DNA from 3 places in the Lysinibacillus sp. G01H genome. Region 2 is predicted to be linked to each of the others. Evidence: predicted binding sites of a transcription regulator. Region 2 holds the regulator's gene; each other region holds the start of a gene.
What was found. Region 2 encodes LexA, which represses DNA repair genes until DNA is damaged. Its sites were predicted from a motif close to CGAACATATGTTCG; they were not measured.
Positions count from the first base shown of each region.

Region 1: PSR12_RS13505 (YolD-like family protein) is a predicted target of LexA. The motif match lies at 5,788-5,801, and genes of this name have one in related genera.
Region 3: uvrB (excinuclease ABC subunit UvrB) is a predicted target of LexA. The motif match lies at 5,392-5,405, and genes of this name have one in related genera.

Region 1 covers NZ_CP118397.1:2,623,784-2,634,514, reverse strand. The annotation lists gene PSR12_RS13515 (hypothetical protein) at 1-1,704, shown strand, start outside; gene PSR12_RS13510 (TrlF family AAA-like ATPase) at 2,211-4,988, opposite strand; gene PSR12_RS13505 (YolD-like family protein) at 5,423-5,758, opposite strand; gene PSR12_RS13500 (YolD-like family protein) at 5,909-6,256, shown strand; gene PSR12_RS13495 (YhjD family protein) at 6,240-6,593, shown strand; gene PSR12_RS13490 (hypothetical protein) at 6,655-7,389, opposite strand; gene PSR12_RS13485 (GNAT family N-acetyltransferase) at 7,594-8,070, opposite strand; gene PSR12_RS13480 (hypothetical protein) at 8,158-8,442, opposite strand; gene PSR12_RS13475 (YjcZ family sporulation protein) at 8,807-8,932, opposite strand; gene PSR12_RS13470 (hypothetical protein) at 9,179-9,403, opposite strand; gene PSR12_RS13465 (DUF2268 domain-containing putative Zn-dependent protease) at 9,603-10,583, shown strand.
Region 2 covers NZ_CP118397.1:1,270,853-1,281,583, forward strand. The annotation lists gene PSR12_RS06075 (hypothetical protein) at 1-361, shown strand, start outside; gene PSR12_RS06080 (prepilin peptidase) at 427-1,179, shown strand; gene PSR12_RS06085 (gamma-glutamyl-gamma-aminobutyrate hydrolase family protein) at 1,213-1,935, shown strand; gene lexA (transcriptional repressor LexA) at 2,041-2,658, opposite strand; gene yneA (cell division suppressor protein YneA) at 2,825-3,139, shown strand; gene PSR12_RS06100 (YneB family resolvase-like protein) at 3,136-3,801, shown strand; gene def (peptide deformylase) at 3,830-4,405, opposite strand; gene PSR12_RS06110 (helix-turn-helix transcriptional regulator) at 4,398-4,589, opposite strand; gene PSR12_RS06115 (DJ-1/PfpI family protein) at 4,868-5,401, opposite strand; gene PSR12_RS06120 (GNAT family N-acetyltransferase) at 5,403-5,936, opposite strand; gene PSR12_RS06125 (DUF896 domain-containing protein) at 6,124-6,357, shown strand; gene tkt (transketolase) at 6,484-8,478, shown strand; gene PSR12_RS06135 (HAD family hydrolase) at 8,589-9,236, shown strand; gene PSR12_RS06140 (response regulator transcription factor) at 9,282-9,914, opposite strand; gene PSR12_RS06145 (sensor histidine kinase) at 9,889-10,731, opposite strand, start outside.
Region 3 covers NZ_CP118397.1:711,436-722,166, forward strand. The annotation lists gene secA (preprotein translocase subunit SecA) at 1-1,876, shown strand, start outside; gene PSR12_RS03430 (competence protein ComK) at 2,206-2,748, shown strand; one part of gene prfB (peptide chain release factor 2) at 2,871-2,945, shown strand; one part of gene prfB (peptide chain release factor 2) at 2,947-3,975, shown strand; gene PSR12_RS03440 (competence protein ComK) at 4,019-4,528, opposite strand; gene PSR12_RS03445 (IDEAL domain-containing protein) at 4,756-5,004, shown strand; gene uvrB (excinuclease ABC subunit UvrB) at 5,479-7,458, shown strand; gene uvrA (excinuclease ABC subunit UvrA) at 7,466-10,333, shown strand; gene PSR12_RS03460 (DUF4097 family beta strand repeat-containing protein) at 10,617-10,731, shown strand, end outside.

The sequences.
Region 1 (10,731 bases), 1.4 Mb from region 2:
TATGTGATGCTACAATGCGCACTTGTGGATTTAGTTGATAATCTACATAAGGGTTCTCCTAATTTAAGTCTAGGCAATCTTAAAGTAGATGGTGAAGGTATACCAGGCAACTCAATAATGAAATCTTGGTTTCTCCTTTCAAACTTTGGGCATACAAAATTCACCTTTGGTGATGAAAAAGCAATAATACTATATGCTATAAAAACAAAAGGTTTTAAATCCCAGTTACTTAGACCAATTCAAGACAGTGAACTAAAATCTTGGTGTGACAAAGTAATTATGGACTATAATTACTCTAAAATGCACTATGTTTTAGCAATAAGAAGGATATATAAAGAGACAGCACGGAATATAAAAACAAGGGAAAAATTGATTAAATTAATAAAATTATTATTGTTAGATAAAGGCCAACTCGATTTTAGAGTGAATGAAGAAAAACTTGAACAGTTGAAAAGACTTTTTAATGTAATAAGAAAATTATCTATTATTTCTATTGATGGTCATTATTCTCATATTCCTGTTACCATAGATTTAATAGCATCTATTATATCATTGGGATCAATAGAAAATACATATAATAATAAAAGTTTAATTGAACAGTTACAGCCGATAATTTCACTGCTCCATGATGAAATTTACTTGAATAAAAGGGTTTTAGAACTACAAAGAAATTATGAAATTGAATCTCAAAATTTGCTTAGTGCTTATAAAAAGGAAGGTGTTGATACACTTATTGAGTTGGCACTTACTAAAGGTTTGCATAGCAATCTCAAAAACCATTTAAAACATTTCGCTAGATTAAAGCTAAAAGATACTGTTCAAAATGAAATTGATTTCAAATCGGATTTAAATGAATTAGCCAAGGTAAGGACAGGATGTAGGGATACTGAATTTAGTATTGATTATAATCCTGTAAGTGGCCTAAGATTTATTGACTTCTTTTTATGTATGGATAAGTTTTCACACGAACAATTGACCCCATTCATTTTTAATATGTGTAATTATATCGATGGGCTAACTCGTATTCTAGAGAAAAATGCTAATTTAGATGTTGATAGAGTATTAGATAATGTTGTGTTACTTGGGGAAGAGAACGAGTTTGATAAAGAAAAATTAATTGAAATACTTATCAAATCAAGAAGATTAACTTTTCCAGAATTAAATCGTAGGTTTATGGCTGATATTATTCCATTATATAAAGAATTACTATGGAGTATTTTAAGACACTTTATTAAAGATCAATATAGTTGGGATGTTAATATACAAACAAGGAAATATCCACAGTTTATTTTCAATGTAAACGGAAAAAGTAATGGATTAAAACGTATTTTTGATTTTGCAATAGAAAATGAACCAGACAGTGATCGAGCTTTCGAAATATTGCAGCTGAAAAAATCAGCAACTCGTTCTTTTGAAGGTTTTATTCTTGCAAGCATGGCAAGAATTACAATTTATGATATCACTAAATCGCCCAATGAGAGAATAGTGACTGATATTGATTCTGTACTAATGAAGGTTAATAAAAATAAATTAATAGTAGAATTCCATGAATCTAAAAACACTAAAAGGACCCCAGAAAATAATGCAAAGAGAGATTTAAGAAATAAATTTATAAAAGTACTCAACGATAATGCTAAAGGGTATAGGATTAATGAAGTAAAAGGAATGGGTGCAAAACTTGTAGTTTCATTTAAAACTCCATAATATATTTATTTTACATATCGGACCTGCTGGTATTTTAGATTGGAAATTTATAATGAGCTTAGCTTATAGCACAAAAACAAACGGTGGTTAATCCTCGAACGATTAATTACATTTGAATAATTGAGCAAGTGTGCAAAAATAGCCATATCATACTTTAAGCTGTATTGAACATCAGAAATTTTTTAAGTCAAGGAGCTAGCTTCTGATGTTATAGTAAGTTATTCATTCTTCAACAATCAGGCGCTTTAATGGAGCGAGGATCACAAAAATTATCAAACTTTTTTATAAAAGGATAATTCAATTGAATTTAGAAAAAGCATATTTTGATTAATCTTTTTTTCAAAACATGCTTTTTCTTTTTGTCCGTTTATCAATATTATAAGTTGATTTTATCAAACTTTATTTCAAAGCAACACCAAGTCCTTGGCGGGTTACACTAAGCCACGCCCGGTTATTGCTGGATTTCCCGTCTTAACGATTGATAATTTGACTCGTTCAACTAAAAATTATTTCATCATTATGTATCTAAATCCGTATTTCAATTCTCGTAAGGCAAATGCTTCTGGTCCACCCTCTAGTATGTCACATGCATGATTTCTTATTCCTCGAGCATATAACTTGTCATTACCTTCGATTGTAAAACTACATTCTAATGAACCAGTTAAATATTCAAATCTATATGCTTCGTTTTCTAGTATCGCTGGATCTTGACTAGCTACGACTACATTTTCAGAATCAGTTAGAACTACCAGATTTGCATTATGTGTAACAATGATAATTTGCCTTTCCTTACTCTTTTCTCTAACAAAATTTACAAGGTCAGTAGAAATGGTTCTATTGTCAAGGTTATCCTCAGGCTGATCTATAAGAATCGGATGCTTCTCATCACTTATACTCAGGAATAACTCTAACAATACTAAACCTCTCTTACCTGGTGACATTACACTAATTGTGTCATGATCTTTTTCTATATCTAAAATCACTTTTGTATAAATTCTAAATGCATCTTCAATAACTCTAGATAAGTCAAAGTTCTGCTTGAATCTATCAGCAGGCAACTGTAGTATAGTGTTTAAAATTTCTTCAATTTTAGAAGTATAATTTTCTTCATCAAATATGAAATTTCTTTCTCCATCTATAATTCCTGCTGGAATAGATAAACTAAGTGATTTTCTTAAATTAAAATTCCCAATAAAAATATCTTGGAAATCTTTTTGATTAAATGATAGATTAGCTCTTACCTTTAAAGATCCTACCTCTTTATTAGATAATATTCCTATAAATTCTTTTTGATTTTCAAAAACTTCCTGTAACTTATCTAGCAAACTCTTTTTAAGATTAGTTATATTTGTTTGGAGTTGTATTTCTTCGGCTTTTAACTCATTTAACTCTAAAATATTCTTTTCATTTAGTTCAATTTTTGCTCTAAGTTCGCTAATTTTAATTTCCTTTGAATATTTACTTTCGATTACTTTAATTTGTTGAGTAATTTCTGTTAAAGTGGATTTATTTTTTAAGTCATCGGTAGCAATTATTTCTATTTTATCTTTTAATTCAGTCACCATTGCTTGGATTAACTCATTAATTTTTAACTTATAGTTTGATAATAATAATCTCGACTCTTCATTATTTAGAGTTAGTGTATCAAAATTATCCTTGATTATACTTTCAATTGAATAAATCATAGAATAAATATTTTTAAAGTCTGTTAATGAGTTTCCTACTTCTTCATTTTGACCTTGAAGTAAAGCGGCTTGAGTATTAAGTTGATGATGTGATGATTCATCTTCAGGAGTCATTTTAGAATCTTCAAGCTCTTTTTGAAGTTCTATTGATAACATATCTTTCTCTTCAAGATAAGTCTCTAAATTTTGATATTTTCTTATTTTTAAAATCAAGTCATTATATAGCTTTAACTCTACCGCAAGTTTATAGCTAGTATTATTTATAAACTCCTTAAAACTCGCTTCAAGCTCTGAAGACTTTTTCATTTTATCATTGATAACCGAATCGCTTTTCAAAATGTCCCAAATTTTTTCTTGTAAAACTTCATTTTTAGTATCTTCAGATAATGAATTTATATATAGCTGTGGAATGTAAGTAATATTACCATTATGAGTACTAGTTTTTGAATTAGCAATATTACCGTTTTTCCAATGCACTTCAAATTCAATTTGATCAATATAACTACCCTTATAGTTATTAGTCCATATTTCATCTTTAGTTCTTAAATCTACTTCTTCTGGAGATACCGTAGCTGCTATTTTGTAAAGTAATAAAGATTTACCTGAAGATTTCCCCCCAATAATAGTATTTAGACCTGAGTTGAAATGTATATCATAAGTTTGGAAATCGCCTTTTGTATCTTTAAAAAGTACTTTATCAATCACATTATATGTCATCTTTAGCTCTGGATAATCTTTTTGAATTCTAACCCTTCTTTCAGGCTCTGTAAGAATTTGTAATAGTCCGTCGAAAGTTGGATCCGCCTTAATCCATGTATATCTTTCTCCATCTGGTTTAAAAAGTGAATCCAGATTATGAGCATCACTTCCATGTATACATGGCTTAGGACATCTTAAATCTGTATTCTCTTCTAAAAAAAACTCTCTATCCTTGGGTCTACTACTAAATATAATTTGTGATTTCTGATAAATATTCTGCTTAACTCCCCTAAATTGATTATCTCTAATCCCAGATGCTCCATCAGTTTCCTTATTAGCAACTGCTGTAACATACTTTCCCTTGAATATTTGTTGTTGATCTACTTCTAATATTTTATTAATTTGATTTACATTTGCTTTAAATTGTTTAATCCCTTCTAATAATGCTGCCTTGTCACTACTAGTACTTCCAAAACTCTTGCCAAGGTCAATTAAATCTCCTTCAGTAGCGCTATAAGTTCTATTTCCATACTCGAAAGTTAACTTAGATAAAAAGTGCGACTCAATATAACTATCTATTTCTGGAGAAAAAATGACATGATAGTTAATGCCACGCTCTCTTTCCGTAGAATCTTGAAGACGTAATTCAATATTTGGAAGGATAAGTTGAATATTTCCTAATCTATTCTGATTTTGTTTATAATTTTTAACTTTGAAATAATTTTCAACACTTAAATAATCTGTTATCCCTATTACTGAGACGTCGCTTTGTTCAACTGCTTGTAAATAAGGTTCCCATCCCCCTTTAAAACCATCATTAAGTCTTGTTTCAGGGGTATGTATATGTAAGTCCCATTTTCTCCATAGAGAACCTTTTGTATTTAAAAAAGTACTAACCATGAAATCACTCCTTTTTAATTAACATTATATAACATAAAACAGGAGGATTTTCATATAATTTATTAATCAACAGTACAATTCTCAATAATTCATTCCTCTAAAGACCTTGAATTTGAGCAAGTAATAATAAACGCATAAGATTATGAATTGACTAGAGAGGGTATAATAATTTTATATTTCGTAGCAATCTCTAGAGCAGAAGATAGGTTATTAATTATTGCTCAAAATGAATTTATGGATAGATATAATAGGTATATTCACAATGTTATTGCAAAAACGAAGCATTTAGGAATCAAGGTTAAGATTGAAAAAGTAATAAAATAATTGAATAATTGTTGTATATTTATCCCAAAGAAAAACTAAGGCATTTTTTATATAGGAGTAGCATTTTGATATTCAAACCTTCTTTACCACCAACCATAGAATTACACAAACTAGTGTATAATTTCAACATCAACAATATCTAATAAATTTATTTTTAAAGTACTGTTGTCCTCGTAAACAATACAAGTTTTTCTGTAAAGATAGTCAATTTCCTTTAGGATCCCTTTAATTACATGAATCCTGTTATTAGAAAAGTATTTAATTTTTATTTTGGAATTATTTTCCAGCGCTGATTGGAAGGTCAAATTCATTTCCTCAAGTTGGTGTTCATCAACTTGAGGTTTTTTAATATCGTTTTGTTCTTCCAAATCTTTTTTTAACAGGCTTACATGCTCAGATAACATTAGAGACATATTCCATTTTTTAATTCCACGATCTTTTAACATTGGATTTCCCTCCAGTAATTGTAATGGAACGAACGTTTGTTCTGTGTTATTATAATCGAAAAGGGTTAACTTTACTATCGATAAAATGTATTTGGTAAACATTACATTATCCTTAACTATATATAAACAAAGAATGAGGTGTAATAAATAGTGGGAAATACAAAAATATGTCTTGATAAAAATATGAAATGGACAGCGATGATGCTACCAGAGCATTTAATGCTTTTGAAGGCATGGAAACAAGAGGTGTTGACAGAGTTGCCTCGGGAACATGCTGAATGGGAGCTTGAAGAATTACAGCAAATAATCACACAAGCATTCACACAGCATAACTATATTATGTTGACTATATGGGAACATGGTAACTATGTGCAATGGGGAGGTACCATTCAAGCGATGAACGAGGACCAGCTGCTACTAGAAACCATTACCACAACGAAGCACATCCCATTAAGATACATTTATGCTGCTCGTATAGAAGATGATGGATGTGATTAATGGAGAGCAACGACGATTATTACATCAATTTTTGCTGCTTGATTTAGCTGTGAAATCCTTGCAGCACGATCTAACAGTGGCGGAGCATTTTAAGATGAAGCGTGTATTTTTACCTGCTATGGATGCTTTATTAAAGCAGCTACACAATGATTATTTTCAATTAAAACGTCAGCTCGCTCAACAAAAAATACGATTAGTTGGCTGGCATCGAATTGATGATTACTTTAGTGATGTGCAGGTGGCTACCGCAGGCAATGATGAGGTACTACGCTATGCCAATCAAGCGTTAAAAACCCAAGTCGAAGAGCTAATGAATAAACATTTACACAATGCCTAGGCTTACGTCTACGACGAAAAAGCCAAAAGCTGATGACAGGAGTGGTCAGCTTTTGGCGGCTTTATTTCTCGATAGGTTTCACATCAATTTGCTCAACAAGAAATTCATTGTTAGTACGATTAAATTGATAGGTAATACGAACATCGGCTACATAAATAGGTGAGATGCCAATCGATCCAGGGATGTTTAACATTATTTTTTGATTTTCTACTGTATAAATGACCACACCACCGAAAGCAAGTTGCGCTTGATTGATATCTGGTGCTGGATCAAAGTCATAATCAAATGTAGATTCTTTTCCCTGTGCTTTCATAGTAATCGCTAATGTGCCATCATCTTTTTTAGTAATCGTTGATTCAATAGTATGTGCAACGATGTCTTCATAATGTTGGACATTCATCTCCGATAAATCCTTTCCATTTACAACATGGATCTCATAGTGATTGAGGCCTGTCCCTCGTCCAGTTTGGATAATCATAACAGCCTCTTCCTTATGATCATTCGTCAGATCTGTATAGAATAACTGAGGTTTAGTTCCTGTCTCAGGAATTGTCCAGTCAAAATTTTTTCGCTTACCATCAATATCTAAAGTTACCTCTGTAATTTCATTTTGTGCTTCATTCTGTGCAAATAATTTCACCTTCTCATCATCGGAAACGGCAATCAATGGAGCCTGTATATCCAGCTGTGATGAGACCTGTTCAGCAGGGGGGATTACTGTCTCGTTTGGAGCAGTAACACTACATCCAGCTAGTAGAGAAATTCCTAATAACCATAGCCACATCTCTTTTTTCAATGTCTAGAGCCACCTTTTCTATAGCTTATTGACTTTATTATACTGTACAAAAATGACCCATAGCAGTTGAATTCGTGAAGGAAAAGCTTATATGCCAGGGAGTGGAGGTGTAACAATGAAATTCTTAGAGATGGTAGGGGAAAATAGAATTCCGTTGTTTGTAAGGCGTCTCTCATTTTGAAAAGCAAATGAGTGACAATTTCTTTACAGCGGCAAATTCATAACGATCTGCTCACCAATAGGTCCCAATCTTCTTTCTCCATGATCCACAAAGCCTACTTTGATATATAAATTCTGTGCAGCTATATTTTTATGATTGACGACTAACACTACTTCATTACATTCTTTAAATTCCTGCTTCACAAAATCCGCAAGTGCAAACATAGCCTTTTTAGCATAGCCCCTACCTTGCTGCAGATGGTCAATGGACAGGGCAGTTAGTAACATTGCCTGAGGATTACTAGAATATTGTTGGACTCTGTCCGTTGCATGAAGAACAAAAAAGCCGACAGGTACGCCACCACTTAAAATCACAATTGGATACTGTCCGACCTTCTCGATTGAAATCTCTTGAGGAAGTGCTGTAAATTGGTGTTGTTCTTCAGGTAATTCAAAACGATTTAACTGCTCTACATAGCTTTCAGAGAAATGTACTAACTCAATATTCGTTGTTTCTTGCATAAAAAAGCCTCCTTTTCTAATAGTTTAACCATAGAACAAACGTTCGTCAAGGAGGCTTGTATTAAAATAATGTGGGGGTAGGTCATTTTAACTTAAAAGGGTACCAAAAAGTAAAATAAAAGAAATACTAATCATCACAATAAGTGTAATGACCATTGTTAAAATTCCTCGAAGCAAGGTCGTTAAATTTTTAACATTTTTCATACCGACCAGGCTTAGGTAGAAACAGACAATAGACAAGAGTAGTGTCAACAGTAGTGGATGGAAATGAAGATATGTGTCAAAGAAGTCTTTCATTGAACCTGATAGAAAAAATAATAGAATACAGCCCAAAGATAAGATAAATGACCAGAGATTTAAATTAATTCCCATTGTTTTCCTCCTTCCTATAAAAACGAATTTGTTGTAGGAATGTTCCGATGATTCCGCTTGATAGGGAAAAGGAGAAACTAAATGTGTAGTTGCTACAACAGGGTCACTCGGACGAAAGTGACCCCAAGTATCAAAAGGAGTGTAAAGTAAAGTTGAAAGAACCTTACACTACTATTATTATGTGAAGCTAGCGGTTTAAGATAGTTATCTATCTAAATTACTAGCTTTTAATTGTGAGTAAAAATAAATGAGCTAGAAAAAAACGAAAAGGAAGGAGATTAGACAGAATAGCTGTGGTAGCGATTCATTGTAAAAAGGCTTTAGCTTCTGTAATGGAACAGAGGCTAAAGCCTGAGACGATCAATTAACACATGAAGCTAGCACCAACGATAATAAGAAGGATGAATAGTACAACAATAAGCACGAATGTAGAGCTATTGCCGCTTCCATTGTCCCCGCCACAGTAACTATTGAAATTACAGTAACTCATGAAACACACCTCCTTTCTTTCTTTTAAAGTATGTATTGGACAAAAGGGGGGGTTAGCGAGTAGAGAAAAAATGAGTTGTCCCTTCATTCGGGAATAAAGCGGTGAAAGCTTTACTTTATTATTATGATGGAATAGTAGCTTGAGTTAGTTGTTAGCCTGTATAGCATCAAGAATAATGAAACAAATTTTACTAATTGTTTTGGTATTCAACACGATGTAAAAAAACATCCGTTCTAGGATGTTTTTTTAGTATAACGGCTGCTGCGTATGACAAGGGGGGAAGCCGTTCACATCATGAATCATATGAAGGTCGTATTGCTTTAAGGCAAATTGACTTTGATACAAATATTCAAGAACAAGCAGTTTTCCTCCCGATACGCCACAGAGGACACCAGAAGTTCCTTGACCATTTGTAAAAGAAACACCAACAGGCTGACCGATTAAATACGGAATTTTATGTTGCCAAGGCACAATAGCCACTCCTTTCACTATAATATATGAAAAGAGTGGCTAGAGGTTCTTACCTTCACAAAATCGTACACTCTGTTTGTGGAGATGCTAACTAAATACTGACAAATCGATCATTCTTTCATTACTATTTATATGGTAATATAATCTATAAATGGGGTTATAAAGAATTGCTAGTTATTAACGATCGGGAGGAGAATGGATGAAATTTAAAAAGGGAATCACCTTTATTCTAGGCTTCTTACTACTCATGCTTACTGCCTGTACACCAACAGAAAAAAGTGAGAGCCAACTTCATGAGAAAAAGCAAATAACAGATGATGAAGAGATGGTGTTCTCATTTGAGCACCCTCAAACCAAACAAAACTACAAAATCATTCATGCCAATCAACTGTTTTATCCATATATGGAAAAGGTCAAAGAGAATCCGAATCTTTCAAGCTCGGAAACTCTGGAACTGTATAATAAGGAGGTTATTCAACCGATCTACAAGGATTGTTTTGAAAATGGGGAATATTATCATATGGCAGAAAACCTGCTTAATACGGTTCCTAGCAGGCTAACAGAAATACAAATGGTGAGTGAAAAAATGGAGACGCATAAAGCAGAAATCAATCAACTTATTCAAGAATCGCTATTGAAATCCGCAGACCTGTTACCCTCTCAAAGCGATGTAGCCGTTTGTGTATTCCCTTCCGCAACCAATAATAGAATACCCTTCGCAGTTGGAACGGGCAAAATAATCCTCCCGCTTTATCTAAATGTTTTGGATGATGGTATAAAGTCAACTGTTGCCCACGAATACCATCACAGCGTTTGGGCGGAAAAATATTTTAATAAAGATGTCGGAGCTTCGGTATTGGATAGTATCGTCTTTGAAGGAAAAGCGGTCATGTTTGAAAAAAATGTTTATCCTGACTACGGCTATACAGCAAAGAATGTAATTTACAACAAGGAATTATGGTCTAAAGTAGAACCTGATTTACATAAGTACGACAGTAATCGTACCTCAGACATCTTATATGGGGGAAAAGGGTTACCGAAAAATTATGGTTACAGTGAAGGCTATAAGATGGTTAAATCCTATCTTGACTTGCATCCTGATCAAACACCAGAGGATTGGACAGCCTTAAGTGCACAAGAAATTTTCGAACAAGGAAAATACTTGGAACACTATCAATAACTATTTTGAAGACACTTATTTGTGAGGGTTCAAAATTAAAGACAGAGCACTTTTACTGATTACAATATGAACTCGTAAAACATCAACGTAATAATGATAGGACTTTCTCAATCGAAAAACGACAAACAATAAGTCACGACGGTTTTAA
Region 2 (10,731 bases):
TGAGGACGGCACTGTGACACCTTCTGATGTATCGAATGATCTCAATATGTTGGAGCAGGCTGAAGCAGAGGTCAATGGTGATCAGCAGAACAAGGAGAGTACTACACCGATTGCATCTCTTTCGGAGGACTCTTTACCAACTAATCTAAAGCTTATTACTTTTATATTAGAGGTGGGTGCGCTTGATTTTAATTCTCTTGAAAGCTTTTTACAGGAGGTTGAACAATTAGAGCGTGTCATGAAAACCGATAAGATTGAATTTAAATTGCCAGGAGAGCAGGCACAGCTTGAGAAAGATGCAGATCTTACGTTAAAGGCAACAGTGCAAGTGACGACGTTCTATTACGAAGAACAACAATAAACTTTTTTGATAGGCGCCCCATACTTCATTTGTATGGGCGCCTATTGGTTTAGGAGGACATGAAATTGGAAATGGCTTATACGATCTTTATTTTTTTATTTGGACTTGTCTTTGGCTCTTTTTATAATGTAGTTGGCTTACGTATACCACAGAAGGAATCGATTGTACATCCTCCTTCACATTGTCCGAAATGCCAGAGACGACTAACGGTGCTTGATTTAGTACCCGTTTTATCCTATGTATTTTTAGGAGGAAAATGTCGGAGTTGTGGCAATAAAATTTCTTGGGTTTACCCATTCATAGAATTAATGACAGGTGTATTATTTGCCTTTGCTTATTGGCAGCTAGGCTGGGGCATAGAATTGATAGTAGCGTTCTTTTTTATCTCCTTATTAGTTATTATCGTTGTGTCAGATTTGGCCTATATGCTAATTCCTGATAAGGTATTAATATTCTTTTTACCTTTGCTAGCTATTGGACGAGTTCTGTCACCATTAACACCTTGGTGGGACTCTCTTGTGGGTGCTGTCGTCGGTTTTGGCATATTATATATCATTGCTGTGCTATCAAACGGTGGCATGGGTGGAGGCGATATTAAATTATTCTTTTTAATTGGTCTCGTTCTGGGTACGATTGATACACTATTAACGCTTTTTTTAGCTGCAGTGATTGGTATGATTGTCGGGATTACCGTTTTATCGAAGAACAAACAAGGGAGAAAAACACCCATTCCATTTGGGCCATCTATTGCATTGGCCGCAGTCATTGTTTATTTCTATGGCGATCTATTAATCAATTGGTATTTAGGCTTTTGGTAATTGTTCAATCTTCAAGAATGTGGAGGGAAGCAAGTGAAACCGATTATTGGTATTACAGCCTTTGTGGAGGATGATTTATCCTCTCGATTAAATGCTGCTTACAGCAAAAGTATTATTGATGCTGGTGGAATTCCACTGATTATTCCAATTGGAGTAGAAGAAGAGGCAGCCCAGATTTTAGCCCTTACAGATGGTTTATTATTATCCGGGGGTCATGACGTGCACCCATTTCTGTTCGGGGCTGAGCCTTCATTAAAACTTGGAAAAATTCATCCCGCGCGTGATACAGTGGAGTTAGCAATAATTGAAGCCGCATTCCAACGAAAGATGCCTATTTTCGGGATTTGTCGAGGGATTCAAATACTAAATGTTGCATTAGGTGGTACCTTATATCAGGATATTGATAGTGATCATTTTAGCACTAAATTACTCCAGCATATGCAGCAATCAGGTAGAGCTGTAGCTACCCACACTGTACAGATTATTGCTGACAATTTATTAGCGACTATCGTTGAACAAGAGAAGATAGCAGTGAATTCATTTCATCATCAAGCGGTGAATGTATTAGCAGAAAAATTAAAAGTAGCGGCAAAATCAAATGACGGTATTATCGAAGCTGTAGTTCATGAGGAAATGCCATTTTGCTTGGCTGTTCAGTGGCATCCTGAGGAACTAGCCATAGCAGGAGATGAGAGTGCTCAAAAGCTATTTTCAGCCTTTGTTGAAGTTAGCTTAAAATTTAAGAAGGAAGCTTAGAGGGCATTGTACAAAGAATCCAATCGTCTGTGGATTCTTTTTTTGCGTAAAAAAGAGGATACATGCTCTTAGAAGGAACATAATCCTCAAAACCTGTTTTAATAGTTAATGTACCCGTCTGTAAAGACCTACAACTTGTCCTAAAATAGAAACTTGATCGACAATAATAGGTTCCATAGAAGAATTTTCAGGCTGTAAACGGAAATGATTTTTCTCTTTAAAGAAGCGTTTTACAGTTGCTTCATCTTCAGCTGTCATAGCTACAACAATATCCCCGTTATTAGCTGTTGCCTTTTGTTTTACAATGACTAAATCTCCATCTAAAATTCCGGCTTCAATCATTGATTCCCCCATAATTTCTAGCATGAACAATTGATCTTCACTTGTGCCGTACGTATCGGGTAATGGGAAGTATTCTTCAATGTTTTCAATTGCTGTAATTGGAGAACCAGCTGTAACCTTCCCGACAAGTGGGACATGGATCACCTGTTGCTTTTGGATGGATTCTTCAGGCTCTAAAATTTCAATTGCGCGTGGCTTTGTTGGATCTCGACGAATAAAGCCTTTTTGTTCTAATCGAGCTAAATGTCCATGAACAGTTGAACTGGAAGCAAGTCCAACTGCTTCGCCAATTTCACGTACTGATGGCGGATATCCCTTAGCTCGTACCTCTTCCTTAATGAAAGCTAAAATGTCCTCTTGTCTTTTCGAAACTTTTTTCATGAGTGCTCACCTCTTTTTTCTAAAATCAATCTTCTTATTTGATAGTATAACAGAATGCGAACATGTATGCAAACATAGGTTCGAAAAGTGTTTGACAAAAACGTTTGTTCGCTTTATTATGAGAACATACATTCCGAACAAACATTCTCAAAAAGGGGTAATGATTATGACATGGTTTAAGAAAAACACACATATCTCAATTTTATTAGGAGCTTGCCTACTATTTGCAGCATACCTTTACATTACTGATCCAGGAAAAGTTAGTTACGCAGAAATCCAAATCGAACATGGGGATAGCTTGTGGTCGTTAGCGGAGCAATATCGTGGTAAAATGAGTACTGATGATTGGATAAAGCTTGTAAAAACGGAAAATGAACTAGCAGATATTAAAATTGTAGCGGGAAAATCTCTAGTTATTCCTGTAGTGAGTGATCAAGCCAGTCCCATCAATACTATCGAAATTGCGAGAAATGAACAATGATAAATAATCAACTGTCGGCTGTTGTCTATTGTCGCGTAAGTACTGAAAAAGAAACACAAAGCTCCTCATTAGAGCGTCAACAGGAAGAGTTGCTGCGCTATGCTAAGGAGCAAGGCTATGCGGTGAAGGGCGTGTTTAAAGATCAGCATAGTGGTTATGATGTAGAACGTGCAGGCTTACTAGAAATGCTTGATTTCATAAAAGATAAAAACATTAATGCCCTTTTTGTACAAGATGAAACTCGTTTAGGACGAGGCAATGCAAGAATGGCTGTATTGCATTTATTACAAAAATCAGCAACGGATGTTTTTTCTATGCGTGATGCTGGCCCAGTTCAATTAAATGAAATGGACACGATGCTGCTAGAAATTTTAGCGATTGTAGAGGAATATCAGCGTAGAATTCATAATGCTAAAATACGACGAGGTATGCGACGTGCTGTAGAAAACGGCTATCGTCCTGAAAATAATTTATCGAACAGAGGTAATCCGCAGGGGCAGGAGCGTAAAGATCTACCTGTAGATGAAATTGTAAAGCTACGCAAACGTGGATTTACCTTTGAAGAAATTTCTATAACGCTTAGAGGGTTAGGCTTTGAGGTAAGTAAGGCGACTGTCCATCGTCGTTTCCAAGAGCACCAAGAAAGATTAGCAGGAAAATAATATTCCTGCTAATTTTTTTTGTAAAAAACTACTGAGAGGAAGAAAAGCTCTCGATAATAACATTTTTAGGCAGTTGGAAAGGGTGCTCTTTATTTATTCGGTCATAAAACATGATGCCATTTAAATGATCGATTTCATGTTGTACAACGATGGCCCCATAGCCCTGTAACTGTACAATGATTTCATGTCCATCAATGTCGTAAGCTTTGACTTTAATCCTCTCATATCTCGGCACAAAACCAGGAACAGGTCGATTTACAGAGAGACAGCCTTCTCCCTCGGGTAGATAAATCATATTGATGGAATGACTCATTATTTTAGGGTTTATCAGCATCATTTCTTGGTCATCAAAGAGTACAGCAAACATTCGTTTATCTACACCAATTTGATTAGCAGAGAGTCCACTTCCAGGGCGAAGCTTATATTTTTTTACTAGAGTTGGATTTTGGCTATTTTTCAGATATTGTAGCATGGCTAGGAGGGTATTTCGGTCCTCATTGGTCACTGGTATCGCCACTTCTTGAGTTTGTTTTCTTAAAATTGCCGAGTGTTCTTTCACGAAATCCTTCATTGTAATCATATAATCTGGGTGAAATTTAGTCATAGATAAACACCTCATCAACACGGCTATTGAGAACCTTAGCAATCTTAAAAGCTAATTCAAGGGTCGGATCATATTTATCATTTTCAATACTATTAATGGTCTGCCTCACAACCCCACATTCTTTTGCAAGTGCAGCTTGTGTTATACCTAATTTTTTTCTCAAAATTTTGATAATGTTCTTCAGAATTATCCCTCCATTTTGTCTAAAGTATTAGATATATCGTAAAATAAGAATCAAGAAATGTCCAACTAATTAGACATTTATGAGTGTTGAAAAACAAAACAGTCAATTGAAGGGTAGAGATGGATTTCCGTTGCAGGCTGCTTGCTTTCTTGTAGCACACTGACGGAACGGAAATCACCCTACAGCCTTGTTAAAAGTTCTCATTCTACTAATGACATCATCTTTTTCAACAACATGAAATGCCCGATTAATTGGACATTTGGGTTTTAAATCATCACTTAATACCAATTTTCATCAAATTTTAGCTTTAACGCATGACCAAAACAAATACCGAAAGGAATAAAGCCTCTTCCTTTTGCTGTAATGATATTGCCATCTTGTACCACTAGTTCATCTGAATAGTTATGAAGCTCAAAGCACCCTAGCTGCTTCATGCCATCTAAAGGTAGCCCTACTGTATATTTTTTGTTTTGTAAGACACCTGCTTTTGCCAATAGGTAAGGGGAGCTAGAAATACTTGCAAGCAATCCTCCTTTTGCAGATAGATGACGAATGAAATCTAGTAAGCTCTCTTCAAGTTGTAATGTTGAAATATCCATACAGCCTGGTAATAGTAGACTATCAATATCGTCAAGCTCTACTTCATTCACGGGTAAATCAGCTATGCAATTTAAACCAGATTCTCCTCTGATAGGTTCGGTATTCGATCCTAGTGTGACGATGGGTTTCCCTCCTTGCATTAATATGGACAAAGCAACACTCAATTCATATTCACTAAATTGTGGGTATAATAACACCGCAGTTTTCTTCATTTCATACACCTCTTACCTTTAGATTGTTCCATTCTTCCTCTAAAATAGCGTAATAGTATTCATCCCACCAAGTCTCTCCATGAGGAATGCATTTTTTGAAAAATCCTTCTTGGCGCATACCGATTTTTTCCATGACTCGGTAAGAAGCGATATTTTCTGGCTGGCATGTGGCAATAATTCGATGAAGTTTCATTTTATTAAAGCCATAGTCTAATAGGGCCTGAGCAGCTTCAGAAGCATAGCCATGTTTATGATAGGCAGGATTCATAACCCATCCAATTTCATACGTATGGTCGCCAAAGTATTTGTGGAAAACAAGATGACCAATGACTCGCTGTTGTTCACGTAAAACAATGGCGAAATGTTTTGCTTGCTCGTTGCTATTCTCTGTTACGAAATTTTGAACCTGATCTTCATTCAACACACCCTCTGGCATATAGTGCATGACCGTTTTGTCGGACATATAGCTATAAACAGCCTGCCAATCTTGGGCTTCAAATGTTCGAATAAGTAGTCTAGGTGTTGTGATGTTCATGATAGCTCCTCCTATTATCTATCAAATTTTTCCTTTTATTATTAGTTATACACCTCTAACTTCTGGAAGTCATGTAAATAATGGCTAAGAAGTGTTTTTAAGGGTTGGTATAACTGCATTTTAAGGGAAACCATGCTATACTTTGCATACTGAGGTCATTAAGCTAGGTACTGAAAGGTGTGTAACCATGTTATCAAAGGAAAAAATTAACCGAATTAATGAATTATCTGCTAAAGCAAAAAGCGGACAATTAACAGAGGAAGAAGCAAAGGAGCGAACAGCGCTTCGCAAGGAGTATTTAGATACGTTTAGAGCAACTATGCGAGATACGATTGAAAACGTTAAAGTGGTCGATGCAGAAGGAAATGATGTAACTCCTGAGAAGGTAAAACAAGCACAAAAAAATAAATTTCTAAATTAATGTGACACAATTCAATAAAGTATGTATGAAAACGCAAATAGTATAACAAAAGCATTGTTTTCTAAAGCAATGTTGACTAAACTGTAAAAGAACAATATATAGGACGAGAAAGGATGTCACAATATAATGACTCAACACGCGGATCTTTTAGCAATTAATGCTATCCGAACTTTGTCAATCGATGCTATTGAAAAAGCAAATTCTGGTCACCCAGGTTTACCAATGGGAGCAGCGCCAATGGCTTATACGCTATGGACAAAACAATTACGCCATAATCCAGCAAATCCAAAATGGTTTAACCGTGATCGTTTTGTACTATCAGCAGGTCATGGTTCAATGCTTTTATACAGCTTACTTCACCTTGGAGGCTATGGTTTACCAATGGAAGAAATTCAAAACTTCCGCCAATGGGATTCATTAACACCAGGACATCCTGAATATGGTCATACAGTAGGGGTAGAGGCAACAACTGGTCCTCTTGGACAAGGAATCGCTATGACTGTTGGTATGGCAATGGCTGAGCGTCATTTAGCTGCTACTTACAATAAACCAGGTCATGATATCGTTGACCACTACACATTTGCGTTATGTGGCGATGGTGACTTAATGGAAGGCGTAGCAGCAGAGGCGATTTCATTAGCTGGTCACTTAAAACTTGAAAAATTAATCGTGCTTTACGATTCTAATGATATTTCTTTAGATGGTGACTTAGAAAAGTCATTTTCAGAAAACGTTCAAAAACGCTTTGAATCTTATGGTTGGAATTATTTAAAAGTGGCAGATGGTACAGATGTAGATGCTATTAATGCAGCCATTGAAGAAGCCAAAAAATCTACTGGCAAGCCAACATTAATTGAAGTGAAAACAGTGATTGGTTTTGGTTCTCCAAATAAATCTGGTAAAGCAGATTCTCACGGTGCACCACTTGGTACAGATGAAGTTGTCTTAACGAAAGCTGCCTATGAGTGGGCACATGAACCATTCCAAATTCCTGCAGAAGTTTACGATACATTTAATGCGGCTGCTGAAGTGCAAGGCGCACAACCAGAGGAAGCTTGGAATGCAAAATTTGCTGCATACAAAGAAGAATTCCCAGTGTTAGCAGCTCAATTCGAGAAAGCGATGAATGGTGAATTACCAGAAGACTTTGCTTCTGAGTTACCAGTATATGAAGCAGGTAAATCTGTAGCAACTCGTTCTTCTTCAGGCGATGCAATTAATGCTATTGCGAAGAAAACACCTTCATTCTTTGGGGGTTCAGCTGACCTTGCTGGCTCCAATAAAACAACGATGAAGGGTGCAGGAGATTTCTCAGCAGACGACTATGCTGGACGTAACATCTGGTTCGGTGTTCGTGAATTTGCAATGGGTGCTGCTATGAACGGAATGGCTCTTCACGGTGGTTTAAATGTATTCGGTGGTACATTCTTCGTATTCTCTGATTACGTTCGTCCAGCAATTCGTCTATCTGCATTAATGGGTCTTCCTGTAACATATGTATTCACACATGATTCGATTGCAGTAGGGGAAGATGGTCCAACACATGAACCAATCGAACACCTTGCATCATTACGTGCAATGCCAAACCTATCTGTTATTCGTCCTGCGGATGCAAATGAATCAGCAGTTGCATGGGAGCTTGCAGTAGCAGCAGAAAAAACACCAACTGTTCTTGTATTATCTCGTCAAAACTTACCTGTTCTTGACGCTTCTATTGAAACAGTACGTGAGGGCGTAGCAAAGGGTGCTTACACAGTGTCTCCAGCTACAAAAGAAGTGGCAGATGCTATTTTAATTGCAACAGGCTCTGAGGTTTCGCTTGCTGTCGAAGCACAAAAAGCATTAAAAGCAGACGGTATAGATGTAGCAGTTGTTTCTATGCCATCTATGGATCGCTTCGAAAAACAAGACGCAGCTTATAAAGAATCTGTTCTACCAAAAGCTGTTACAAAACGTCTTGCAATTGAAATGGGTGCATCATTCGGCTGGCATAAATATACTGGCTTTGAAGGCGATGTTCTAGCAATTGATAAGTTCGGTGCATCTGCTCCAGGTGAATTAGTAATGGAAAAATACGGCTTCACTGTTGAAAACGTAGTAGCAAAAGTGAAAGCACTATAATTTACAACAAATACCACAACACTCAGCGGAATAAACATCAGCTATGTGTTGTGGTACTTTTTTTAGCGGCAAACATAGTCATGTAAAAACTCAATAAAAAGGGTGAGCGAATGAAAAACTATAGCGTTGTGTTATTTGACTTAGATGGAACGTTATCTGATCCCAAAATAGGAATCACTAAATCAGTACAACATGCTTTACAGAAGGCAGGCGTCATGGTGAATGATTTGGATGAACTGGAACCATTCATCGGACCACCATTACAAGTATCTTTTCAAGAAATCTATGGATTCAATGATGCACAAATAACGCAAGCAATTAGTGATTACCGAGAACGATTTACGGAAAGGGGAATGTTTGAAAATAAACTATATGAAGATATTCCAGCTTTGTTAGCTCATTTAAAGCAACAAGGGTACATACTGACTATTGCAACTTCAAAACCAACTGTCTTTGCGGAACAAATCGTAAAGTATTTTCAGCTAGAGTCCTATTTCGATCTTGTCGTAGGAAGTCACTTAGATGGTTCGCGTTCTGCCAAAGGTGAGATTATTGCAGAGGTACTTCAACAGTTTGATTGCTATCCAAAAGAGCAATTTATTATGATTGGGGATCGAAAATATGATTTGATTGGCGCTCGTGAAAATCAAATCGATGCTATCGGTGTGACATATGGTTTTGGGTCACTAGAAGAATTAAAAAATGAAGAGCCTACATATATTGTGGACCATGTAAATGATCTCCTAAAACACCTTTAAAAACACGAAAAACTGCATGTCAGCATGCAGTTTTTTTATGTAGGATTATTTAGCAAGTCCGTTTTGGAATGCGTAGACGACGGCTTGTGTACGATCTTGAACTTCTAGCTTTGCTAAAATATTACTAACATGTGTTTTCACAGTTTTTAGGGCAATATATAGCTCATCAGCAATTTCCTGATTGGCTTTACCCTGGGCCATTAGCAATAATACTTCCATTTCACGTTCAGTCAATTGTTCGTATAGTGGTGTACTATTGCCGTGGCGCATGCGGTGCATCATTTTGGAAGTGACCTCTGGCTCTAATACCGTTTCGCCACCCATCGTTTTACGAATAGCATCTGCAATCTGTTTCGCATTAGATGTTTTCAAAATATAGCTTACCGCGCCAGCCTCTAAGGCAGGGTAGACTTTATCATCATCTAAAAAACTAGTCACCATCATGATTTTTGCCTCAGGCCATGCTGCTAATATTTCCACTGTTGCCTCTGCCCCTGTCATAACAGGCATCACATTATCCATTAAAATAATATCTGGCCTTAGCGCTAGGGCACGTTCCACAGCCTCTTTACCGTTCTCAGCCTCACCTACAACCGTAATATCTGGCTGTGCTGAAAGATAGGCTGACACACCAATCCGTACCATTTCATGATCATCCACTATGAGCACTTGTATCATCGACATTGACCTCCTCCTTTTGTAAAGGAATTTTAACCTCTACAATTGTTCCTTCACCAGGCACTGATACAATTTTATAGGTGCAGCCAATTTCAACTGCTCGTTCAGCTATATTTTGTAAACCATACGATGTGGATTTATCTTCCTCTACATCAAAGCCTAAACCATTATCTTGAATTCGTAAAATAGCTAAGTCGTCTCGTGCCACAAGAAGTAATTCCACCTCACTTGCTTTGGCATGACGCAGTGTATTGGAGAGTGCCTCCTGTGCAATACGAAATAAATGATCTTCCTCTGCTTTAGTTAAGGCCATTTCTTCTAATTCATATTCTATATGGAAATAAACTTTTTGCTGAAGCTCAATAATCAATTCCTCTAAGCCTTGTGCCAATGTTTTATTGTGTAAAGCTACAGGTCGTAAGTGTAGCAGTAATGCACGCATTTCTAGCTGTGCCTGTTGAACGATTTTCTCTACCTGTTTTAAGCTAGTAGCATGTTCGTCATTTTCAGTTAATGCGGAGAGTAACATAGAGGCAGCAAATAGTTGCTGTGACACAGAATCATGGAGTTCTCTAGCTAGTCGTTGGCGTTCAGCAATAATACGCTCCTGAATAATTTTATCATTGGCCTCAGCCCGTTCATTGGACAAACGCTGTAAACTTTTACGTTGCGTATCAATTAATTCACTCGTTTGGACAAGTGCCTTTTTTAACGATTTCGGAAGAGCTTGTTTTTTAGGAAAAACAAAATCAGGCTCGATCAGTTGTTTCACTATTCGTGTTGCCTGCGCTTCTCGTGCCCTTGCAGTCATACTGAT
Region 3 (10,731 bases), 560 kb from region 2:
CTTAATTGATGAAGCGCGTACGCCATTAATTATTTCGGGTCAAGCTGGGAAATCAGCACAGCTTTATAAACAATCGAATGCCTTTGTACGTATGTTAAATGCAGAGACAGACTATACGTATGAAGAGTCCACAAAAGGTGTTACGTTAACAGATGCAGGTGTGGAAAAGGCGGAAAAAGCATTCGGCATTGATAATCTGTTTGATTTGACACATGTTCGTTTAAATCATGCGATCAATCAATCATTAAAGGCGCATGTGAGTATGCATAATGATGTGGATTATGTTGTGCAGGATGGCGAAATTGTGATCGTTGATGGCTTTACTGGTCGTTTGATGAAGGGTCGTCGTTATTCTGATGGCTTACACCAAGCAATTGAAGCTAAAGAAGGCGTTGAGATTCAAAATGAATCGATGACAATGGCGACAATTACCTTCCAAAACTACTTCCGTATGTATCAAAAGCTTGCAGGGATGACAGGTACAGCGAAAACAGAGGAAGAGGAATTCCGTAATATTTACAATATGAATGTCGTCGCTATTCCGACGAATAAACCGATTGCTCGTGATGACCGTGCTGACTTGATTTTTGCAACGATGGAAGGGAAATATAAAGCAGTTGCTGCTGATATCGCAGAGCGTCATAGAGCTGGTCAACCTGTTCTTGTTGGTACAGTTGCTATTGAAACGTCTGAGATTATTTCTAAACTATTGGATAAACATAAAATTCCTCATAATGTATTAAATGCGAAAAACCATGAACGTGAAGCTGAAATCATTGCGAACGCTGGTACAAAGGGTGCAGTGACAATAGCAACAAACATGGCTGGACGTGGTACAGATATTAAACCTGGCGAAGGAGTACTCGAAATTGGCGGTTTAGCGGTAATCGGTACAGAGCGACATGAATCACGTCGTATTGATAACCAGCTTCGTGGCCGTTCTGGTCGTCAGGGGAATCCAGGGGTTACACAATTCTACCTATCCCTTGAGGATGATTTAATGCGTCGTTTTGGCTCTGATAATATGAAGTCGATGATGATGCGCTTAGGTATGGATGATTCCCAGCCATTGCAATCTAAAGTTGTGTCGAGAGCTGTAGAATCAGCGCAGAAACGTGTCGAAGGTAATAACTTTGATGCGCGTAAACGATTATTACAATATGACGATGTACTACGTCAGCAACGTGAGATTATTTATAAAGAGCGTTATGATGTGCTGGAAACAGAAAATATGCGTGTGCTTGTTGAGTCTATGATTCAAGAAACAATTGATAATGTTGTTAGCCTGTACACTCAAGGTGAACAGAAGGATTGGAACCTAAAGGCTATTGAAGACTTTGTAGCAGCTAATCTTTTAGAGGAAGGTCAACTTAAAGTATCTGATTTCCAAGGCAAGTCTGCTGAAGATATTAATCAGTTAATCTCTGATGCTGTTCATGTTCGTTATGATGAAAAAGAGGCAGAACTGACACCAGAGCGTATGCGTGAGTTTGAAAAGGTTATTTTATTACGTTCAATCGATACAAAATGGATAGATCATATTGATGCAATGGATCAACTACGTCAAGGTATCCATCTGCGTGCTTATGGTCAAAACGATCCACTTCGTGAATATCAACAAGAAGGCTTTGCAATGTTTGAGGATATGGTAGCCTCTATTCGCGAGGATGTTGCGAAATATGCGATGAAAGCAGAAATCCGCAATAATCTGGAGCGTGAAGAGGTGGCTAAGGGGCAGGCTGTTAATCCAAAAGAAGAAGGTGGCACTGCGCCGAAAAAGCAACCAGTACGTAAAGCTGAAAACATTGGCCGTAATGATTTATGTCCTTGTGGTAGCGGTAAGAAATTTAAAAACTGTCATGGCACAGCTCAATAATATCTAGGTGAAAGAATCATTTTAACTACGTGTTGAAATGATTTTTTCTTTGTAAAATAACTCAAAAATGAAGAAATTTTAGTATAAAAAGTCAGAATTTATAGACAATTGAAAAATATGGGTATACAATAGCTGTAATAATAGGTATATAGTACAAGTTATTGATCCTATTATTATCCTGAATTTTTGATGGTGATACTAAGTCTTAAGGAGGATCGGAATTTTCAAGCAATCTTACTCATTGAAAATAGCGGGAATGTACGCATATTTAGTATATTCCTTTTTATTTTGACTGGAAGCAACATAAAATGTATAAAGGGGGACTATAGATGCATAAAAAAGATATTATGAATAGTGAAACAATGATGTATATGCCTGTGTATGATTCCTTTGGAAATTTATGTACGCAGGTGTATGAGAAAAATAATGAGTATATATCTACGCTACCACCAACGAAATTATTGGACTTTAATCTGCGTTATTTTGGTTCTAGTTTAAGAGGAGCGTTCGATGGTTCGAAAATGATCCTAGGCAAGCTTAATAAAAATCCTATTGTCGTGCACGAACGTTGTAATATTTTATGGTTCCCTAGTAGGTCTCCTCTACATCCTGACTGTATTTGGTTCGCTGTCCATCATATAGATGACTATGTAGCTGTGGATAAAAAGAGGACAAAGATTACTTTTATGAATGGCAAGGAATTTATTGTAGATGTCAGTGTGAATGCGTTAGAGTCACGGATTCAAAGAGCTTTTTTATTAAAATATAGACTAGAGAAACGAACAAAATATTTACTTGTTCAGTATGACCGTGTGAAAGTATTTCAACGTCTTGCCAAGAATATGTTTGAGGACGAGACGCAGGATAGTTGACTTAATTCCACAAAACATCTGCTAGATAGTATGTTTTAGTTTCTAAAAACGTTATAATAAAAAGATACGGAGCTTTATGAATAAAGTGTTAGCTCCATGACTAACGTTCGGAGGATTTAACGATGATTGAATTAGCAGATGTACGCAATGTATTAGACACTACAGCCAAAAAATTGGCGGACTTTAGGGGGTCTCTTTGACTTAGAGAACAAAGAGGCACGTATTCAGGAGCTAGATGAAATGATGCTAGAGCCAGGCTTTTGGGATGATCAGCAGGGTGCTCAGGTGATTATCAATGAAGGAAATGGCTTAAAAGCGATAGTCAATGAATATAAAGATTTAGTGGAAACACATGAAAATTTAGATATGACACTGGAACTTTTGCGTGAAGAACCAGACGAAGAATTACAAGAAGAATTAGGCAAAGAACTAGCAGAATTTCAACAAAAGATGGCTGATTTTGAGCTTCAATTACTGCTAAGTGGCCCATACGATCAAAACAATGCCATTTTAGAGTTGCATCCTGGTGCTGGTGGTACGGAGTCACAGGACTGGGGTTCAATGCTATTACGTATGTATACACGGTGGGCTGAGAAGCGTGGATTTAAAGTGGAAACAGTGGACTATCTACCAGGAGATGAAGCTGGGATTAAATCTGTAACATTGTCAATTAAAGGTCACAATGCTTTCGGTTATTTACAAGCGGAAAAAGGTGTGCATCGTCTAGTACGTATTTCTCCATTCGATTCGTCTGGCCGCCGTCATACGTCTTTCGTTTCCTGTGATGTTATGCCAGAGTTTGACGACAATATTGAAATCGATATTCGTACAGAGGATTTAAAAATTGATACGTATCGTGCAACAGGTGCAGGTGGTCAGCATATTAATACCACAGATTCTGCCGTTCGTATTACGCATATTCCTACTGGTACGATCGTACAATGTCAAGCTGAGCGCTCACAGATTAAAAACCGTGAAAAAGCGATGACGATGTTAAAAGGGAAGCTATATCAATTAGAACTTGATAAACAGCAGGCGCAATTAGATGAAATACGCGGTGAACAAAAAGAAATAGGCTGGGGCTCCCAAATTCGTTCGTATGTCTTCCATCCATACTCGATGGTGAAGGATCATCGTACAAATGAAGAAACAGGTAATGTGGGTGCTGTGATGGATGGCGATTTAGATCCATTTATTAATGCCTATTTACGTTCAAAAATAAATTAATACCCAGATTCCCCAAGAGTGAGATACTCTTGGGGAATTTTTGTTAAAAGGGTGGATGATAGGGTGCATCTTGGCTAAGCTGTTTTCGTTCATTCATGTAATATTTATACAGCATAGAAGCGTTAAGAAATTGTTTACTAATGGAAGCATATCGAATCGGTAGTTCGATTTGTTTATTATTTTTTAACGTTACAATACACCCCATTTCACTAGGTGTAATATTAATAATTGCATGAAGCCCTATCCATATATTGTGAATGGAGCTGGGTGAATAAGTTGGCAGAAAAATACAGGGATAACCGTAATCAAAGGCCACGACGATTGGTAGCTTGTGTTGATTGCCGAAAAAACGTTTAGCCGATTGTTTTGCGGCTTCATAAGTTGATCCTAATGAGAGACAGGATTTTCGAAGGACATGCATCGGTTTGCGTGTAACAATCAGCTCATTATGCTTATCAATCACATGCGTGAAGACTTTGGAGTCATGCTGAATAGGTTGCAGTAAATAAGTATTGAATGACATTAAGTAGCCGTTTACAAAGTTAGTTGTCATATAGGGAGTGCCTCCTTTTTTCTAGTGATAACGGTAGTGTAAAACAGAATATGACTTTCTTAAATTAAATGAAATAGTTGAAAATCGTTCAGAAAAGCGCGAAACGCCTAGAGAATTTGCTCTAAATATCAATTGATTAATAGCTAATCCAAGATATTTTCGAATCGTAAGCATTGCTTTTTAATTTCAATTTTCATATAATTTAGAAAAGGATCGAGGTGAGATCGTTGGATAAATATTATTCGTATACAGATTTTCTGAAAGCCGTTGGTCAGTCGAAAAAAGTTGATGAGGCAGAGAAATTATTAAACGAGATTTATTTAGATTTATTTTTAAATCGTATCCAGCGTATGCATCGGCAAGAGCAGCTCATGGTTCTGATAGATAGAGCACTCGATGAAAAAGATGAAAACGCATTTTATCAATACGCATCCGAACTAACTTCCTTACAGCAAACAGAAGATGAATCATATTGACGAACCCGCTCTCCATATCTATTGGAGAGGGGGATTTTTTTTGCTTTTGAAAATAGTTGCAGTGGATGTGAGGAGTGTATGTTTTGGTTAGAAGAAGTGGTTTTGCTTATAGAATGTGGAAAGTCATTTAAAAAGTTTGAGACGCTGTTTATAAAAAAAGTGAGAGCCGGTCCAAAGGGAAGCGCCCCTGCTCATAAGAGGAGAAGAGCCGCTCCAAAAGTACAGAGCCCGGCTCCTGTGAGAGTGTGAGCTGCACATAAAGCAAAACAGGAAATCTCATCCATTGATGAAGCTTGAAAACCTAATAAAACGGCTATTATAAGAGTAACAAGTTAAATTGACCGTATTGTTATGTAATAAAAATTTTAGAGATGAAAAAAATTTTTACAAACATTCGTTCGTTAAATGTTCGAAATTTTAATATTGCTATGCTAAAATGTATGTACAAATTGGAAGGAAAGGACGGGGACATGAGTGCAAACATTTGATTTACAAGCGCCATATCAGCCTAACGGGGATCAGCCACAGGCCATTGCGGAATTAGTGGAGGGTGTGAAAGCAGGCAAACGTCATCAAACATTGCTTGGTGCTACTGGAACAGGTAAGACGTTTACCATTTCGAATGTCATCCAGCAAGTCAAAAAACCAACACTAATCATGGCACACAATAAAACACTAGCTGGCCAGTTGTATAGTGAATTCAAAGAATTCTTCCCGAATAACGCCGTTGAATATTTTGTCAGCTACTATGATTACTACCAACCAGAAGCTTATGTACCGCAGACAGATACCTATATAGAAAAAGACTCTAGCATTAACGATGAAATTGATAAGCTGCGTCACTCTGCTACCTCTGCATTGTTTGAGCGTGAGGATGTCATTATTATTGCATCTGTGTCCTGCATTTATGGTTTAGGTTCTCCCGAAGAATATCGAGAAATGGTTGTTTCCATTCGTACAGGTATGGAAATTGAACGTAATCAGCTATTACGCAAGCTTGTGGACGTTCAGTATGAGCGAAATGATGTTAGTTTTACTCGCGGAACATTTCGGGTACGTGGAGATGTTGTGGAAATCTTCCCAGCCTCTCGTGATGAGCATTGTATTCGTGTGGAATTTTTTGGGGATGAAATCGATCGCATTCGTGAGGTAGATGCACTAACGGGAGAGATTTTATCGGATCGAGAGCATGTTGCTATTTTCCCAGCATCCCACTTCGTTACACGAGAAGAGAAATTGCGTAAAGCGATTGAAAATATTGAAAAAGAATTAGAGGAACGACTTGCATTATTACGTGCAGAAGATAAATTACTAGAGGCACAACGTTTAGAACAACGTACACGTTATGACTTAGAGATGATGCGTGAAATGGGCTTTTGCTCTGGGATTGAAAACTATTCACGTCATTTAACATTGCGTGAAGCAGGTGCTACTCCATATACGTTACTAGACTACTTCCCAGAAGATTTTTTACTTGTGGTTGATGAAAGTCACGTAACACTTCCACAGGTACGTGGGATGTACAATGGTGACCAAGCGCGTAAAGGTGTGCTCGTAGAACACGGCTTCCGCTTGCCATCTGCTCTAGATAACCGTCCATTACGTTTTGAAGAGTATGAAAATCGTATACATCAAGCAATTTATGTATCAGCCACACCAGGTCCTTATGAGTTGGAGCATACACCAGAAATGGTAGAGCAAATTATCCGACCAACTGGATTATTAGATCCATTAATCGATGTACGTCCTATTGAAGGGCAAATCGATAATTTAATCGATGAAATACAAGATCGAATTGCGCGTGATGAGCGAGTTTTAGTGACAACGCTAACGAAGAAAATGTCCGAGGATTTATCGGCCTACTTGAAGGAAATGGGCTTAAAAGTAGAATACCTACATTCAGAAATTAAGACACTAGAGCGTATTGAAATTATCCGTGAGCTACGCAAAGGAACGTATGATGTGCTAATTGGTATTAATTTATTGCGTGAAGGTCTTGATATTCCTGAGGTGTCCCTTGTGGCGATTCTAGATGCTGATAAAGAAGGATTTTTACGTTCAGAGCGTTCTTTGATTCAAACTATTGGTCGTGCTGCTCGTAATGCGAATGGTCATGTCATTATGTATGCAGACCATGTAACAGACTCGATGAAAAAGGCGATTGATGAAACGAAACGTCGTCGTGCGTTACAAATGGCTTATAACGAGGAGCATGGTATAACACCTCAAACGATCATTAAGAAAATCCCAGATGTGATTCGTGCAACACAAGTAGCAGAAGAAGAGGAATCCTATGTAACAAAGGCAACAAAAGGCAAAAAGCTGACAAAGGCGGAAAGAGAACAGCTTGTTGCTTCTCTAGAAGTCGAAATGAAGGAAGCAGCAAAAGCGCTTGATTTTGAACGTGCGGCTGAGTTACGAGATACAATATTTGAATTGAAGGTAGAAGGGTGAATGACTTGTGAAAAATACTGAAATCGTCGTGCAAGGTGCACGTGCTCATAATTTAAAAAATATTAATGTCACAATTCCGCGTGACCAATTAGTCGTTTTAACAGGATTATCGGGCTCTGGAAAGTCTTCTCTAGCATTTGACACAATTTATGCGGAGGGCCAGCGTCGTTACGTTGAGTCCCTTTCCGCGTATGCCCGTCAATTTCTTGGACAAATGGATAAGCCAGATGTCGATGCGATAGAAGGTTTATCCCCTGCTATTTCCATTGACCAAAAAACGACAAGTCGTAACCCACGATCTACTGTTGGTACGGTAACGGAAATTTATGATTATCTACGTTTACTTTATGCCCGCATTGGTAAACCAATCTGTCCAAATCATGGTATAGAAATCACTTCCCAAACGATTGAGCAAATGGTGGATCGTTTATTAACCTATCCTGAGAGAACTAAGATGCAGCTCCTTGCACCAATGGTTTCTGGACGTAAGGGTACCCATGTTAAACTACTAGAAGATTTAAAAAAGCAGGGGTTTGTTCGTGTACGAATTGATGGGGAATTGCGTGATTTAGATGATGCTATCGAACTTGATAAAAATAAAAAGCATTCCATCGAAGTAGTAGTGGACCGTGTTGTTATGAAGGAAGGTGTTGCAGCTCGTCTGAGTGATTCTTTAGAAACGGCTTTACGTCTGGCAGATGGACGTGTGCTTGTCGATGTGATGGAACATGAAGAGTTACTATTTAGTGAGCATCATGCCTGCCCATTATGTGGTTTTTCGATAGGTGAATTAGAGCCTCGTATGTTTTCATTTAATAGTCCATTCGGTGCTTGTCCAAGCTGTGATGGCTTAGGTTCGACACAAGAGGTGGATTTAGATTTAGTGGTACCTGATTGGGATCGTTCCTTGCTAGAGCATGCCATCGCACCATGGGAACCAACAAGTTCGCAGTACTACCCACAATTATTAAAAGCTGTATGTGATCATTACGATATTCCAATGGACGTGCCTGTGAAGGATTTGCCGAAGGAAAAGATGGATAAGGTTTTATATGGCTCTGGAAAAGACAAGATTCACTTCCATTATGAAAATGAGTTTGGCAATGTGCGAGATCAGATGATCGAATTTGAGGGTGTGGTGCGCAATGTTGAGCGTCGTTTTAAAGAGACAACATCCGATTATGTGCGTGAGCAGATGGAAAAATACATGGCACAGCAGGCTTGCCCTTCATGTAAAGGGTATCGTTTAAAACCTGAAACGTTAGCAGTGAAAGTAGCCGATAAGCATATTGGTGAGGTTACCCAATATTCGATTCAGGAAGCAGACACATTCTTCAAAGAGCTTGATCTCTCTGAAAAGGATATGCAAATTGCTCGATTAGTTTTACGAGAAATCGAAGAACGATTGGGCTTCCTTGTGAATGTTGGTTTAGACTATTTAACATTGAGTCGTGCAGCAGGTACATTATCTGGTGGAGAGGCGCAACGTATTCGACTTGCTACGCAAATTGGTTCTCGATTAACGGGGGTCCTCTATATTTTAGATGAGCCTTCGATTGGTTTGCATCAGCGTGATAATGATCGGCTGATTAGCACGTTACAAAATATGCGGGACATAGGAAATACGCTAATAGTGGTAGAGCACGATGAAGATACGATGCTTGCAGCCGATTATCTCATCGATGTAGGACCTGGAGCGGGCGTTCATGGCGGGCAAATTGTGGCAGCAGGTACACCGCAGGAAGTTATGAATAATGAAAAATCTTTAACTGGACAATATTTAAGTGGTAGAAAGTTTATTCCTTTACCAATAGAAAGACGCCAACCAAATGGTCGAAAGCTCTCCATTAAAGGTGCCAAGGAAAATAATTTACGCAATGTTAAAGTAGATGTTCCACTAGGCTTATTTGTAGCAGTGACAGGTGTCTCTGGTTCAGGGAAATCGACACTGATTAATGAAATTTTATATAAATCTTTGGCACAGAAGCTGAATCGTTCAAAGGTTAAGCCTGGCGAGCATAAAGAAGTGACAGGCATCGATGAGCTTGAAAAAGTAATTGATATTGATCAATCGCCAATTGGGCGTACACCTCGTTCAAACCCAGCAACTTATACAGGTGTTTTTGATGATATTCGCGATGTTTTCGCAGCAACAAATGAAGCAAAGGTACGAGGCTACAAAAAAGGACGCTTTAGCTTTAATGTCAAGGGCGGTCGCTGTGAAGCATGTCGTGGCGACGGCATTATTAAAATTGAAATGCATTTCCTTCCAGATGTTTATGTACCATGTGAAGTATGTCACGGCAAACGGTATAACCGTGAAACACTTGAAGTGAAGTATAAAGATAAGAGTATTGCAGATATTCTCGATATGACGATTGAGAATGCAGTAGTGTTCTTTGAAAATATTCCAAAGATCCAGCGTAAGCTACAAACGATTGTTGATGTTGGGCTGGGCTATATGAAATTAGGTCAACCAGCCACAACCTTATCGGGTGGAGAGGCACAGCGTGTAAAACTAGCCTCTGAGTTACATCGACGCTCAACAGGGAAATCCTTCTATATTTTAGATGAACCAACAACAGGATTACATGCCGATGATATTGCTCGTTTACTTGTCGTGTTGCAGCGTCTTGTTGAAAACGGTGATTCGGTATTAGTTATTGAGCATAACTTAGATGTGATTAAAACAGCTGATTATATCATCGACTTAGGTCCAGAAGGTGGAGACAAAGGTGGTACGATTGTTGCAACTGGTACACCTGAAGAGGTAGTAGAAGTAGCTGGCTCCTATACAGGCAAATACTTAAAACCAATCCTGGAACGTGATCGTATGAGAATGGATGCATTGCTAGCAGAAGCTTCTAAGTCTTAAGGGTTTTACATTCGAACGTAAATGATTAATCTGGATTGAAAGGTGATCTGAAAGTGGAGAAAGTCGCTCAATCCAGATTGAAAATGATCGAAAATAGGAAAGAACCCGCTTAAACAGAGGTCAGAAATGATCCAATAGGAGAGGCCCCTGCTCTATTCAAAGAAAAAGTGATTTAAAAAACGATGTTGTAATGAAAAGACCCAATTTATTCAATTTTGCAGTGAAACTTTTCACATGATGAATCGTATAAATAGTATAACGAACTGAGGGAGGCTATTTATTTATGCAAAATGAACGTCAACGAATTTTAGAACTTGTAGAAAAAGGAACAATTTCGGCACAAGAGGCGATTACATTATTAGAAGCATTAGAGCAACCTGGCAAGTCTACTCAACATG